Roseiconus lacunae: one gene and its partner. The protein of the gene in region 1 interacts with the protein of each later gene in a pairwise test. Links are inferred from orthologs where the notes say so. Each region holds a gene or a part of one and is shown in the gene's direction. Other genes may lie near its edges.

Region 1 (3,212 bases):
GCACGTCCGTGGCCGCCGCCCGAGTAACTACGGTGCGGCACTGCAGGAAAAGCAAAAGATCAAGCACTATTATGGATTGGGCGAGCGTCAACTTCGCCGTTACTTTGACGCCGTTTCTCGCAAGTCGGGCAACACCGGTGAGTTGTTGTTGCTGATGTGCGAGCGTCGTCTCGATAACGTCGTCCGTCGCGTCGGCTTCACTAAGACCCGACCGCAAGCTCGTCAAGGAATCGCGCACGGTCACTTCTTGGTCAACGGCGTCAAGGTCGATAAGCCCAGTTACATCCTTCGGCCCGGTGACATCGTCGAAGTCCGCGGACGCGAAAATCTTCGTAACCTTTATCGTGGCGTGATCGCCAACTCGTCTCCGGACGCATTGGATTGGGTCACCTTCGACAGCGAAAACTTGAAAGCGACCATGCTCGGCCTGCCTGGCGCCAGCGACATCAGCCTGCCAGTCGACGCGAACTCCGTCGTCGAATTCTTGTCTCGCTAATTCCGATCGCGGCCATAGCGGTTCGCCGAAGGGTTCAAATGCCTCGGCGGCCGATGGGTGCGTTCATCGTGCGTTAAGCCGACGTGATGGTGGTTCAATTGCCGCCGTCATGTCGCACATTGTCGGGCGTGCAGGTCGGTATCATTCTGTACCGAGATTGATTGCGCCGAAACGCAACCGGATTTTGAAACTCGCGATTAACATAGAGAATCATGCATAGCCCTGTAGTTGTCTTGGGCGGTGGCCCGGGAGGATATGCGGCAGCCTTTCTGGCGGCCGATGAAGGTTTGGACGTCACGATCATCGAAGCCGAACCGCGATTGGGCGGCACGTGCCTGCTGCGTGGCTGTATCCCCAGCAAAGCCCTTTTGCACGTTGCCAAGGTGATCCAGGAAGTCGGCGAGCTGAAAGAGAAGTGGGGCGTCGAGTACGCCGGCGAACCGACGATCGATGTCGACAAAGTCCGCGCCCAAAAGGACCAAGTGATCAACAACCTGACCGGTGGCTTGGGTAACTTGGCCAAGCGTCGCAAGGTCAACGTGATCCAGGCACGTGGCAGCTTTGTTAACTCAACCACGTTATCGCTCGAAGGCGATCATGAGTCGATCCCCGAAGGCGGCCAGATCACTTTCGATCACTGTATCTTGGCGACCGGGAGTGTTCCCGCGATGCCTCCGGCGTTCAAAGTCAGCGATCGGGTGATGGACAGCACCGGCGCGCTGGCTTTGCAAGATATTCCCGAAACAATGCTGGTCGTCGGCGGCGGTTACATCGGCTTGGAAATGGGCAGCGTGTACGCCCAGTTGGGTTCCAAGGTCACGGTCGTCGAGCTGGCCAAAGACTTGCTTCCCGGTGCCGATCGTGATCTGGTCAAACCGCTGGCCAAACGGATCGATAAGCTCTGTGAAGGTCGCGTGCTAACGAACACCAAAGTCGGCTCGATGGCCGAAGTCGATGGCAAGGTCGAAGTCACCTTCGAAGGCCCGGGCCATTTTGGACATGAGCGTTTTGATCGTGTCCTGGTCAGCATCGGACGCCGGCCGGTCACGCGCGACATCGGCTTGGAGAACACGTCGGTGGTGGTCAACCAGCGTGGCTTCGTCGAAGTCGATTCTCAGCAGCGAACGGCTGACCCGCACATCCTAGCCATCGGTGACATCGCCGGTGACCCAATGCTGGCCCACAAAGCGACCCACGAGGGCCGTGTCGCGGCTGAAGTGATCGCGGGCAAGACATCGTCGTTCGACAAAAAGGCGATTCCCGCGGTCGTCTTTACCGACCCAGAAATCGCCTGGGCAGGTTTGACCGAAACCGAGGCGAAGCGGGACGGGATCAACGTCAGCGTTGAATCGTATCCTTGGGCGGCGAGCGGACGGGCACAGGCACTCGGGATCACCGAAGGCCTGACGAAGTGGTTGGTCGACCCGGAATCCGGCCGCGTCCTCGGATGCGGTATCGTCGGCAGCGGCGCCGGCGAGTTGATTGCCGAAGCGGTTTTGGCAATCGAGATGGGCTGTGAAGTTCATGACGTGACCGACAGTGTCCACCCTCACCCCACACTCAGCGAAACGCTGATGAATGCGGGCGAGGTTCACTTTGGGACGGCCACGGAAATCTACAAGCCCAAGAAGAACAAGGCCCCCGTTGGCTGAGTAAGCGATGACGCAACGCGTATACATCAAGACCGTCGGCTGCCAGATGAATGTTCTGGACAGCGAAATGGTGATCGCCGATTTGAAGCGACACGGCTACACCGTCGTTGACTCACCGGAGGAGGCCGACTGTGTCTTGTATAACACGTGCAGCGTCCGCGAGCATGCCGAGGAAAAGGTCTACAGCGCCCTCGGGAAGGTGCGTCAGTCCAAGGATTCACATCCGGGAAAGACCATCGGCGTGATGGGCTGCATGGCCCAAAAAGATCAGGAACTGATTTTTAAGCGAGCACCCTACGTTGACTTGGTCGTCGGCCCCGGGCAGTTGCACACCATCCCCGATTTGCTGGACAAGGTCCGCAACGGTGATGGTCGTCAAATGGCGATCTCGCTGAATCGTAAAGACGACAAGCAAGCCGTGGTCGCGCGGTCACACGAAACGTTTGATCCGTTGCGTGACCCGTCAATGCGTCCGACGCCATTCCAAGCTTATTTGCGAATCCAAATCGGCTGCGACAAGTTCTGTACGTATTGCGTCGTGCCAAACACACGGGGTCCCGAGCAGGGACGTCCGCCGAGCCAAATCGTTTCCGAAGCCGCCATTTTGGCCGAGCAAGGCTGTCGCGAAATCACGCTGCTCGGGCAGACCGTCAACAGCTACAAATACCGCGATGAAAACTCGACGACCGATATGTCGTCGCTGTTGGAGATGTTGCATGAAGTCGACGGCATCGATCGCATCAAGTTCGTGACGAATTATCCCAAGGACATGACGGAACGTTTGTTGGTCACGATTCGTGATCTACCAAAGGTTTCGCCGTACCTGCACGTGCCGGCACAAAGCGGTAGCGACGAGGTACTCAAGCGTATGAAGCGAGGTTACACGATCGCGGATTACATGGAGATGTTTGAACGCATCGAGCGGATCCTGCCCGAAGCTGCCGTCAGCAGTGATTTTATCGTTGGCTTCTGCGGTGAAACCGAGGAAGACTTCGAAAAATCGGTCGCCTTGGTCGAGCGTTGTCGCTTTAAGAACAGCTTTATTTTCCAGTACAGCGTTCGCC
Region 2 (3,351 bases), on another replicon or contig:
CGACCCGGGGAGCCATCCCGGCGTCATATGCTTCTTTCCAACGTGCCGCACACAAGCACCAACGATCGCCGGGCTTGAGCCCCGGAAAACGGTAGGTGGGGTTGGGGGTCGAGAGGTCATTCCCGCGCGACTTGCTGAATTCCAAAAAGTCTGCCGTCATCACCGCACAAACGGTGTGCAATCCAGAATCGGAGGCTCCAGTATTACAGCACCCATCCCGGTAGAAACCGGTCATCGGATCGGTCCCACACTCGCCTAAATCTGTCCCCAATACATTCTTCGCCATCAATTCCCGCCCGTCGCTACCGTGTGTCACCCCAACGATCAACTCAACGCTGTCAAGTGTAACCGGTTGGCACAGGGTGTGTCATCGGTCGACCACCCACCAGCAGCAAACGTAGCCAACGGGGAGCAGATTGTTATGATGTTGGGTGCCACCGGTCGGCGCCTGGTACTGCTGCGCTCGCCCGACCCGCAACTACGCCCCTCTCTTGTTTAGTTTTTCAAGCCCATGGATGAGCCCAGCACATCGAATTCGACGCTTTTACGGCACTTGACGCCCGAGCAGCAAAGTGCGGTCGTACATATCGATGGACCGATGCTAACGCTGGCCGGACCTGGAAGTGGCAAGACGCGCGTCGTCACACACCGGATCGCCCACCTGCTCGAACACGGCATCCCCGAATGGCAAATTGCGGCGTTGACGTTCACCAACAAGGCCGCCGACGAGATGCGTGCCCGAGTCGACGCGCTGGTTCCCGGCAAACAAGTCTGGATGGGTACGTTTCACCGTTTTTGCGCGCAGCTACTGCGTCGCTACGCGTCGATGGTCGGGCTTCAAGAAAACTACTCGATCTACGACACCAGCGATTCCAAGCAAGCAATGAAACGTGCGATTGCTGCGGCTGGCGTGTCGACCTCGCATGCCTCACCAGACATGATCGCCAATCTGATCAGTAAGGCGAAGAACAAGCTGATCACACCGGACGTCTGGCAAGCTCAGATGCTCAGCCCTCAGGAAAAGGTCGCATCGCAGGTTTATCCGATCTACCAACAACAGCTGTTGACCGCCAACGCCGTCGACTTTGATGACTTGCTGCTACATGTCGCGAACCTGTTGCGACAAAATCCCGAGTTGCGATCCGACTTGGACGCGCACTTTCGATACATCATGGTCGATGAGTACCAGGACACGAACCTTGCGCAATACGCCATCGTGCGCGGCTTGTCGGTCGATTACCCGAACTTAGCGGTCACCGGAGACCCCGATCAATCGATCTATGGATGGCGAGGCGCGGACCTGAATAACATCCTGGATTTCGAAAAGGATTACCCGGATGTTAAAACAGTACGTCTGGAACAAAACTATCGTAGCACGCCAAATATCCTTCGCGCCGCCGATCAATTGATCCGGCACAATCGCCGCCGAAAACAAAAAGACCTCTTTACCGACAACGACGAGGGCGCACCGGTCACCCTTCGGATCTGTTCGGATGGTTTTGACGAAGCCGACTCGATTGCCGACGAAATTGTCAACCTGATCGCGTGCGAAACGGCTCGCCCGAGCGACTTCGCGATCTTCTGCCGCATGAACTCGCTAACGCGATCGGTCGAGCATGCGCTGCGTGGCCGTGGAGTCCCCTACCAAATCGTCAACGGCGTTGAGTTCTATCAACGCAAAGAAGTCAAAGACGTCTTATCGTACCTCCACTTGGTAAACAATCCCGGTCATGATGTAGCACTGACCCGCGTGATCAACACGCCCACACGCGGTATCGGCGCGAAAACAATTGAACGACTTCAGGGATTCGCAGACCGCAACGCGATCCCGATGCTCGAAGCGGCACGCCGAGTCGACGAGATCGACGCGCTTGCCAAACGTAGCCGCACCATGGTCAGCAAATTCGTCGATCTGTACGACAAAATCGCAACCAAAGCGACCGCGTCTTTAGAGGACTTGATGCGGTACCTGGTCCAAGAAACCAAGTACGATCAGTACCTCGAAAAAACGGCCAGTGACAGCGATGACTCCAGTCCCACGGCCAACATCGACGAGCTGATTACTGCGGGTGCCGACTTCGATCGTCGGCACCCCGAGGACGGATCGCTTGACACGTTCCTCGAACAAGTTGCCTTGGTGAGCGACACGGATGCATTCGACGATAGCGACGAACGCGTCACGCTGATGACACTGCATGCATCGAAAGGCTTGGAATTCCCTCGCGTCTACATCATCGGTGTCGAAGACGACCTGTTGCCTCACAAGCGTTCCAAAGACGACGATTCACAATTCGAAGAAGAGCGACGACTGTTTTTCGTTGGCATTACCCGTGCCGAACAAACGCTGCAAATCAGTTGCTGCAAACGGCGGATGATTCGTGGCGAACGACGTCCGGTGATCCCCAGTCCATTCCTCAATGAACTTCCGCTCGATGAAATTAAGCGCGTCGACACGTCGGTCAATCGAGGCCCCTGGTTCGACAGCGTTGACCAGAGCACGCCGTCGGACTGGGACATGCCCGAGATCCAAGTCAACGCGAACGAGGACACTTCGTTCGACTTTGGTGCGAACACCAACCAAACCAATGAAGCCGTCGCGGCGTTCGATGGTCCGGACGATTCAGACATTACGATGACGCCGGACGAGCCCCCGACCGAGCCTTCAAGTACTGCAGCCGTCCCAGAGATCGGTGCGTTGAAAACGGCAGCAGATTTGATGACCGTCAACCGACCGCCGATCACTGCGTTTCAAGAAGGAACCCAAGTACGACACATGGACTACGGAGTCGGTACGATCATCGCTGTCAGCGGACGGGGCCCCAAACGGATGGCACGCGTTCGCTTTGGCGAAGAAGAGCACAGCTTTCGCTTGGCCTTCGCTCCGCTACAGATTGAAGATTAGTTTTTTGTTCCCCTCCAATCGATCGACCGATTTGCTCGGTCGATTCGAGCAACCAATGACCGACGCAAGGCTCAGAAACACTTGTGATTCGAAACACTTGTGATTCGACGCCCACTACCCGATCGGCGAGATGTAGTAGCGTCCGGACACTCCTTCGATGTCATGGTAGTAGTGAAAACAATCGGGGTCGGCGGACTCGACAGCCGCCATCACTTGCGGCAATTCTTCATGGGTGATGATCGTACGCACGATGACAAACGAATCACCACTGCGTCCACCGGTCCCTTGATGTGTCGTGTAAGTTCGGTGCTCGGATGCTTGGGTAATCGCGTTCCCAACTTCTTTCTCACACCGAGTAACGATCGCAAACATCGTGATTTTGAACTTCCGATATAAGTTATTCAGGGTTTCCGCAGACGCGAAGATATAAATGCACGTGTACATCAACG

The links.
Region 2: the proteins of lpdA (region 1) and FYC48_RS13055 interact in binary tests that used the Escherichia coli proteins (3 or more experiments, as listed by UniProt). The link is inferred for Roseiconus lacunae from one-to-one orthologs.

The regions. Positions count from the first base shown.
Region 1 is NZ_VSZO01000017.1:26,312-29,523, reverse strand. What follows is about bases 45-2,928. They hold lpdA (dihydrolipoyl dehydrogenase), read left to right. Parts: upstream 45-708; coding sequence 709-2,148; downstream 2,149-2,928. Other genes in these bases: miaB (tRNA (N6-isopentenyl adenosine(37)-C2)-methylthiotransferase MiaB), read left to right, coding at 2,156-2,928; rpsD (30S ribosomal protein S4), read left to right, coding at 45-496. Outside these bases: more of rpsD, read left to right, coding at 1-44; more of miaB, read left to right, coding at 2,929-3,212. UniProt on the Escherichia coli protein: Lipoamide dehydrogenase is a component of the glycine cleavage system as well as of the alpha-ketoacid dehydrogenase complexes.
Region 2 is NZ_VSZO01000009.1:75,160-78,510, forward strand. What follows is about bases 184-3,206. They hold FYC48_RS13055 (ATP-dependent helicase), read left to right. Parts: upstream 184-511; coding sequence 512-2,902; downstream 2,903-3,206. Other genes in these bases: FYC48_RS13050 (DUF2237 family protein), read right to left, coding at 184-286; FYC48_RS13060 (YitT family protein), read right to left, coding at 3,017-3,206. Also shown: more of FYC48_RS13050, read right to left, coding at 1-183; more of FYC48_RS13060, read right to left, coding at 3,207-3,351. UniProt on the Escherichia coli protein: A helicase with DNA-dependent ATPase activity. Unwinds DNA duplexes with 3'-5' polarity. Translocates on single-stranded DNA with 3'-5' polarity. Initiates unwinding more efficiently from a nicked substrate than double-stranded DNA.